DNA from 2 places in the Limosilactobacillus galli genome. Region 2 is predicted to be linked to the other one. Evidence: predicted binding sites of a transcription regulator. Region 2 holds the regulator's gene; the other holds the start of a gene.
The links. The regulator CtsR, encoded in region 2, represses protease genes until heat stress. The targets are predictions, from matches to a motif close to TTGGTCAAAAAAGGTCAAANA.
Positions count from the first base shown of each region.

Region 1 (4,430 bases), on a different contig from region 2:
GCTGATCGCGTTGCCGGTACTGGAGGTTCGGCGCCGCTTGGGACAATAACAAATAAAGATATCATCCATAATAAAAACCCGTTCGGAATATCATTGTACGTATTCCGGACGGGTTATCTATTTATTAGGGGACCGGTGTTGCGGGTTCTTTATTTAGTCTTCTTGCTTGTTAACGTCGCTGGTAGTGGCAGGAGCCGTAGCTGCAGTTACGGTGATGTTGCCATCGTCGTCGAGCTTAGCGACTAACTGCTTGACGTCATTGTGGTCAAGTACGTAGTCGGCGATCCGGTCTTCAATCTGTTCCTGGATGACCCGGCGCAGTGGACGAGCACCCATCTTTGGATCGAAGCCGAGGTCGACCAGCTTGGCTTCGACGTCTTCTGGGACATCGATGTGGAGGCCACGATCGTTGAGCATCGTGTTGACGTCGTTGATCATCAAGTTGACGATCTTCATCAGGTCGTCCTTGGTGAGGGCGTTGAACTGAACGATGTCGTCGAACCGGTTAAGAAATTCCGGCTTGAAGTAGTTGGTCAGCTTGTCAATGATGGAGTGGGTATTGCCACTGGCTTCGGCACCGAAACCAACACTGGCAACGGCATCCCCAGTCCCAGCATTAGACGTCATGATGATGATCGTGTCCTTGAAGGAAACGGTCCGACCTTGTGAATCGGTCAGGCGACCGTCATCGAGGATCTGCAGGAACATGTGCATAACATCTGGGTGGGCCTTTTCAACTTCATCGAGCAGGATCAGGCTGTATGGGTGCCGCCGAACTTGTTCGGTTAATTGACCGGCTTCCTCGTAACCAACGTAACCAGGAGCAGCCCCGATTAGCTTAGAAGTCGATGTCTTATCCATGTATTCGGACATGTCGAACCGGATCATAGCATCCTTGGAACCGAAGAGCTGCTTAGCAAGCTGCTTAGCGGTTTCGGTCTTACCGACACCAGTTGGGCCGACGAAGAGGAAGGAACCAATTGGCCGACCAGACTTATTCAGCCCAATCCGGTTCCGCCGAATGGCCCGGGCAATCTTATCAACCGCCTCGTTTTGGCCGATGACGTGTTCCTCAAGCTTCTTGTCGAGGTCCCGCAGCTGGTGTTCTTCTTGCTTCTGCAGGTCGCCGACAGGGATGTTGGTCTTCTCTTCGACAATCTTTTGCATGTCAGCAACCGTAACCGTAGCGGAGTCCTCAGTGTGGTTTTCTTCCGCTGCCTTCTTGGCCTTCTCCAGCTTAGTAACTTGGTCACGGTAGAAGGCGGCCTTTTCGTAGTCTTGGTTGTCAACAGCTTGCTGCTTGTGGGCTTCAGCCGTGTGGATCTCATTTTCAATCGTGTTTGGATCAGCCGTCTTCAGAGTGAGGTTCTTCCGGGAACCAGCTTCATCGAGCAGGTCGATCGCCTTGTCCGGCAGGAACCGGTCCTGGATGTAACGGTCAGAGAGCTTAGCAGCGGCCACGATGGCGTCATCCGTGTACTTAACGTGGTGGTAATCTTGGTAACGACCCTTGATCCCGTTAAGAATCTTGATGGTTTCCTCGACGGATGGTTCGTCAACCTCGACTGGTTGGAACCGCCGAGCGAGGGCCGCATCCTTTTCGATCTTCCGGTATTCATTAAGGGTCGTGGCCCCGATGAGTTGGAAGTCACCACGAGCAAGGGCTGGCTTCAAGACGTTACCGGCGTCCATGCCGCCCTCGGCATTACCGGCCCCCATGATTTCGTGGATTTCGTCAATGAAGAGGATGATGTTCTGGTTCTTCTGCACTTCCTGCATCAATTGCTGCATCCGCTTTTCGAATTGGCCACGGATTCCCGTGCCTTGAACCAGGGAAACGACGTCGAGCCGAATGATTTCCTTGTTGGCCAGCTTTTCTGGCACTTCACCAGAGACGATGGCCTGGGCGAGACCTTCGACAACGGCCGTCTTACCAACCCCGGCTTCACCGATCAGGACCGGGTTGTTCTTGGTCCGCCGGTTGAGGATTTCGATGACCCGCTTGATCTCGTTGTCCCGACCGATCACGGGGTCGATCTTGCCTTGCCGGGCCATGTCGGTGAGGTTGATCCCGTATTGACCGAGAACTCCCTTGCCGCCGCGCCGGCCGCCTTGACGTTGGCCCTGGGCACCGGCTGCTTGACCGTTGCCGGCAGCTTGGCTTTGCATGTTGTTCATTGCGTTCATGAAGTCTTCGAGGCTTCCAAAATTGAAGTTATTCATTCCGTTCCCCCCGTTCATCATATTGGTTTGAAGGTTTTGTAATTTTTGATAGCAATCTTGACAGAGGTCGATTTGAACCCGCTGACCGTTAAAGTTCATCTGTGGGTGAATCGTCGCGGGATTTTGATGACAATTTTGACAGAGCATCTAATAAAATACCTCCTTAAAAAGTATGGGTGAAAGGTCTGAATTTTCTTTGACCTTTCTTGACCATTGATTACATTATACTTACTTTTAGTCGTAAAGCAAGTCAGAAGTGCTGACCTGCGAAAATCATAAAGACTTGGCGGTGTAAGCAACGGTTAAATACCTATTTAGATTTTAGCACTCTTTATATTGGAATGCTAAAATGAGTGATCCAGCTTTAATTTATGTTAAAATTTTGATGGAGGTAATAATATGGAAAACTTTGAACAGCAACTCGACGACCTGCGTGCCGGCAAGATCGACCACTTCGAGATTACCCCGGAGAACTTCCAGGAGTTCCAGCGGGTCTTCCACGCCTATCCGTACCGGACCCAGATCGAAGGCAAGGCCAATATCGGTGGGAAGATTACCTATCATTTGCGGGAACGTTAAGGAATTCGCTAAAAGGTCGAGTTTAATTTTCCGTGATCTTGTATTTAACGCTTACAATTGCTAAAATATACGTATCGAGGTGTATCAGAGGTGTATGGCCGCTGATAATTAAGTAAATCTGCTCGAAGGAGACTGATTAAGTATGGAAAAACGTGACTTTACAATTACTGCTGAGACTGGTATTCACGCACGTCCAGCAACGATTTTGGTACAAACTGCATCCAAGTACAACTCAGATGTAACCCTGTCCTACGAGGGCAAGAGCGTTAACCTGAAGTCCATCATGGGTGTTATGTCTCTTGGTGTTGGCCAAAACGCTGACGTTACCATCACGGCTAACGGTGACGACGAGAAGGAAGCCTTAGACGCCGTTGCTGAAACGATGAAGAAGGAAGAATTGACTGACTAATGTCTTTACTACTAGATGGGTTGGCAGCGAGTAGCGGAATTGCCATCGCTCCTGCTTACCTATTAGTAGGGCCAGATCTATCCATTAAGAAACAGCATATTGCTGACAAGAATCATGAAGTCGCTCGGCTTCGTGATTCTTTTGCTTTAACCACCAAAGAGCTGCAGGCTATCCGGCAGCGGGCTCATCAAGACCTTGGCCACCAGGCGGTCGCGGTGGTGGATGCCCAGCTGGCAATGGTGAATGATCCCGTCCTCCTAACAACAATTGAGCGTTTAATCGATAAACATTCTTATACGGCCGAGTGGGGAGTCAAATTAGCGACTGATAACTATCTGGCACTTTTTGAGCGCAATAATGATGACTACTTGAACTCCCGGATTCTGGCCGTCCGTGACGTCTACAAGCGGGTTATCAGCCACCTGCTGGGCGTCAAACTCCCAGATCCGGGAGCCCTGGACCACCGGGCAATCCTGGTAGCGCCGAACATTACGCCGACTGATATGGCCCAGCTGGATCGCCGCTATGTAGTGGGCCTGGTGACGGATTCTGGGGGCCGGACTTCTCATTTTTCGATCATGTCTAAGACCCTGGCCCTGCCTGTGGTTGTCGGTACCAATACGGCTACCAAGAAGATCAAGACTGGTGACCTGCTGATCGTTGACGGGATTCACGGCAAGGTGATTGTCAACCCGACCGAGCAGCAGCTGGAGCATTATCGGTTGTTAGCGGGGGAGTTTGCCCGCGAACAACAGGCCTGGGGAGCTCTTCGCGACCAGCACACTGCTAGCCAGGATGGCCGTAAGTACGAGGTGGCGGCTAACGTCGGTGCCCTGAGTGATATTGCCATCGCGCGGGACCACGGTGCTGAGGGAATTGGTCTCCTGCGGACTGAATTTTTGTACATGAACCAGACGGAACTGCCCAGTGAAGAGAAACAGTTCAACGCTTACCGCCAGTTTGTCAGTGGCATGGATCAGCAACGGGTGGTGGCGCGGACCCTCGACATCGGCGGTGACAAGCGACTTGGGATGCTTAAGCTGCCCCGGGAGGAGAATCCCTACCTGGGCTTTCGGGCCATTCGAATTGGCCTGGCCGAGCCGACAATCCTGCGTCTCCAGCTTCGGGCGCTGTTGCGGGCTTCGGCCTATGGGCGGCTAGCAATCATGTTCCCGATGATCGCCACCCCCGAGGAGTTTACCCAGGCGCGGGAGATGCT
Region 1 is NZ_CANCWK010000050.1:4,635-9,064, reverse strand. Features, by position in the region: gene QOS10_RS08285 (ECF transporter S component) at 1-49, shown strand, start outside; gene QOS10_RS08280 (ATP-dependent Clp protease ATP-binding subunit) at 154-2,370, opposite strand; gene QOS10_RS08275 (hypothetical protein) at 2,623-2,802, shown strand; gene QOS10_RS08270 (phosphocarrier protein HPr) at 2,945-3,211, shown strand; gene ptsP (phosphoenolpyruvate--protein phosphotransferase) at 3,211-4,430, shown strand, end outside.
Region 1: the regulator CtsR is predicted to act here: its motif matches at 2,417-2,437, upstream of QOS10_RS08280 (ATP-dependent Clp protease ATP-binding subunit).

Region 2 (4,430 bases):
GGTTGAGGAATTCTGGCCGGAAGTGCAACTTCAACTGCTGCCGGATAGCCGCGGCCATGGCATTGTAATCGTGGCTCATATCCTTGGCGCCAAAGCCGACTTCTTTTTCATCCTGAAGCTGAGTTGCCCCCAGATTGGAAGTCATGATAATGATCGTGTTCCGGAAGTCCACCTTACGGCCCTTGGCGTCGGTCAGATAGCCATCATCCAAGACCTGCAGCAAGAGGTTGAAGACGTCTGGGTGGGCCTTCTCGGCTTCATCCAAGAGTACAACGGAGTACGGGTGCTGACGAACCTTTTCGGTCAGCTGGCCCCCTTCGTCGTAACCCACGTAGCCTGGCGCGGCACCAATCAGTCGGCTGGTACTGTACTTCTCCATGTACTCGGACATATCGATCCGGATCATGTTGTCTTCCGAGCCAAACATGGCCTCGGCCAGCGCCTTGGCTAATTCAGTCTTTCCGACCCCGGTTGGCCCCAAGAACATGAAGGAACCGATTGGCCGGTTGGGATCCTTAAGGCCGCTGCGAGCCCGCCGGATAGCCTTAGCCACGGCACTAACAGCTTCGTCCTGGCCGATCACCCGCCGGTGAAGAACCCGTTCAAGGTTGACCAGCCGTTCACTCTCGCTCTTCTTCAGCTGCGTCAACGGAATACCTGTCCATTCAGCCACAACCTTAGCAACATCTTCACCGGTAACTTTCAGGCGGTAGCCGCCCTTTTCTGCTGAACGGTGTGCCAGCTCTTTCTTCTGCCGGTCGAGTTCCGCCTTCAACGTCAGTTCATCCCGGCGGAGCTGAGCAGCCCGATCAAAGTTCTGGTTCTCAATGGCCGTTTCCTTGGCAGTGCGCAGGTCATCCAGCTTGCTCTCAAGTGATGGCTGCCGGTCTTTCTTCTCTTCGGCGTCGATCCGGACCATGGCTGCCGACTCATCCATCAGGTCAATGGCCTTATCCGGCAGGAAACGATCAGAAATATAACGGGAAGAAAGCTTGACCGCTTGTTCCAGGGCATCATCCGTAATCTTAACGTGGTGGTGTTCCTCGTACTTTGGCCGCAAGCCCTTCAGAATGTGGAGAGCAACCTCTGGCGTCGGCTCATCCACCTGAACGGTAGCAAACCGCCGTTCCAGGGCCGCATCGGATTCGATATGCTTCTGGTACTCGTCCAGGGTAGTCGCCCCGATCGTCTGCAGTTCGCCTCGGGCCAGGGCCGGCTTCAGAATGTTGGAAGCATCGATGGCCCCCTCGGCCCCACCGGCACCGATCAGGGTGTGCAGTTCATCAATGAAGAGGATGACGTGCCCATCATTTTGGATCTCCTCAATAACCTTCTTCAACCGGTTTTCAAATTCACCACGGTACTTAGTGCCAGCAACCAGGGAGCCCATGTCGAGGACCATCAGCCGCTTGTTGGCCAGCTCTTCTGGAACGGTCCCCGCGACCATCTGCTGGGCCAGTCCCTCGACGATCGCTGTCTTACCAACCCCGGGTTCCCCGATCAGGACGGGGTTGTTCTTCGTCCGCCGACTCAGGATCTGGATAACCCGCTTGATCTCCTTGTCCCGGCCGACAACTGGATCGAGGCGCTTGGTCCGGGCAAGCTGCGTCATGTCACGGGCAAGCTTGTCCAGGGTTGGGGTTCCCGCCGCCTGGTTATTGTTACCGTCTTGGCTGGCACGGCGCTGGACCTGGCTCTCGGAAATACCGAGCCGCCGCAGTGTTACCTTCCGGACCTGCCGCGGCAGGACGTCCAGGCTGTACAGAATCCGCGACGAAAGGACTCCTTCGTCCGCGATCAGGGCCAGCAACAGGTGCTCGGTCCCAATCTTCAGGGCATGCATCTGTTGAGCCTCCCGTCCGGCCAATGCCAAAACCTGCTTAGCTTTCGGTGAGTACGGCAGGTAGTCGGCGGGGCCGAGATCATCCATGGTTCCGTAGCCGATCAGCCGCTCGATCTCTTCACGAATATCATCGCTGGTGATTGAGAACTGCTCAAAGATCTTATTGGCAATCCCGTCCTTGTCCATCGACAGGGCCAATAGGAGGTGCTCAGTCCCCACCGCTTGGTGCTTAAAGTATTTTGCCTGTTCATGAGCAATTGCTAAAACGTGCTTAGCGCTAGGTGTAAACATGTTATCCATCTGCAATCAACCTCTAACTTTCATACCGTAATCGATTAAGAAACGAAACTAAAATCCGTGCGCGGAGTTTATTCTCCATATTGGTATCATCAACTGCTAAAGTCTGCTTCGATAGTGCCACCAGCATCAAATCGCCCTCGCGTCGCGAAATCACTTTCTCGTTGTAGAGCGTTTCTATAATCGCGAACGCTTCCCGTTCACGAATTGAATCGCCAATTGCTTGGACCAGTGAGTTTAGCACATCTACGTCGGCAAGTAAATTAACTCGCTCAATGCGGATGTAGCCGCCACCGCCCCGCTTGCTCTGGACGAGGTAACCATTCTGAATGGTGAACCGGGTCTTGATCACATAATTGATTTGTGATGGAACAACGTTAAAATGATCAGCAATTTCAGAACGGCGGATCTCGATCTGGGTGTCATCACCAAAGATTTCTTTGAGATATGCTTCGATAATATCCGAAATACTTCGGTTCTCCATTTCATCGCCCTCCATCATCTGACTAATCTTGACCATTATTTTACCATATTTTCCCCGTTTCTGCCCGTCCAACGTCCTACGAAAAAAGGGCTATAGGAAAACTTAATCTCCTATAGCTCTTAATTTATTAACTTAAATTCAATTAGTCTTCAAGGCTGAAGTCAACAACGTTCCGACCAACAACCTTGTTATCCTTCAGTTCTTGGATCATGTCATTGATTTCAGAAAGCTTACGAGTGCGAACGATTGGGTGAACCTTGCCTTCAGCACCGAATTGGAAGCATTCTGCCAAGTCTTGACGAGTACCAACCAGTGAACCGGCAACGATGATCCCATCCAGAACCGTCTTGGCAATGTTCAGCTTCATGTCACCTTGTGGAAGGGCAACGGCAACTAAGCGGCCATCTGGACGCAGGGAGTTAACGGCTTGGTCAAAGGCAGCAGTCGTAACGGCAGTAACAACTGCGGCGTGAACACCGCCAACCTTCTTTTGGATTTGTTCGTCAACGTCACCATCATGACGGTTGATAACAATTTCAGCACCGTTTTCCTTAGCAGCTTGCAGCTTGTCAGGGTTACCATCAACGGCGATAACGTGAGCGCCGAAGACGTTGTGAGCAAATTGGATACCGAGGTTACCAAGACCACCGGCACCAACGATTGATACCCATTGACCAGGCTTGATGTCAGCAACCTTCAGTGCCTTGTACATCGTAACACCGGCACAGGTCAAAGAAGTTGCTTCAACTGGGTCCAGACCTTCTGGAACCTTAACAGCGTAGTCAGCTGGAACGATGCATTGTTGAGCCATCGCACCATCAGCGGTGTAACCAGCGTTCAGGACGTTACGGCAAAGAGTTTCCCGGCCAGTCAGGCAGTATTCACAGTGGCCACAGCCCTTGAAGAACCAAGCGATTGATACCCGGTCCCCAACCTTCAGAGAGGTAACGCCAGGGGCAACCTTGGATACACGGCCGACACCTTCGTGACCGATAATCCGGCCCGGCTTCTTGCCGAAGTCACCGGCAGCAACGTGCAGGTCGGTGTGGCAAAGACCACAGTATTCCATGTCAACTAAAGCTTCACCTGGCTTGAGATCACGAAGCTTAACATCCTTAACAGTAACGTATCCATCTACTGGATCATTAATAACAGCAGCTTTCATAAGGTAAATTCTCCCTTTCAAAGACATGTTCTACTTTTCACAATTGTTATAATAGCAGAACCATCCCTGTTTTTAAAGGCTATTCCATAAGTTTTTCATCGCATCAAGTGAACCAATTACCATTAAATTAGCAATGACAGCGCTACTGCTGGATTGACTGAGGGCAAACCAATCATAAAATTAAATTATATTGCTAACTAAAAGTAACAAGATTGTGAAGCAATCACAATTACTCCCGGTGTCTATCATACAGGAGGCGAACCGTTGCCCGATCATCCTTGGTGATCCCGGTCTTGACATTGCGGGGAATCATGACACTGTGCATGTACTCCGGCGCATGGGCCAGGCCAAGCGCATGCCCCAGTTCATGCTCGGCAATCTCCGTTCGGAAAGTCCGGTTGGTATAGTCCAGCTGTCCGGCATCCAGGGTTGAGCGGGCTCGAATTAGCGCGTGGGTGTCCGGGTTATATTCTGTACTGGTCGACCCCAGCTGGGACGATACATAGCCCACGGTTGTTGTTGGGGCGGTACTAGTCAGCGACCCGTCCTGAGCAATAATATCGGCACGATCCTCGTCGCGGCACCAGCTGATATGAACCGCCCCCGTATTATTCCAAGCCCTCACTGCCCCCCTAAAGGCC
Region 2 is NZ_CANCWK010000042.1:10,552-14,981, reverse strand. Features, by position in the region: gene QOS10_RS07760 (ATP-dependent Clp protease ATP-binding subunit) at 1-2,143, opposite strand, end outside; gene QOS10_RS07755 (CtsR family transcriptional regulator) at 2,157-2,624, opposite strand; gene adhP (alcohol dehydrogenase AdhP) at 2,767-3,789, opposite strand; gene QOS10_RS07745 (matrixin family metalloprotease) at 4,019-4,430, opposite strand, start outside.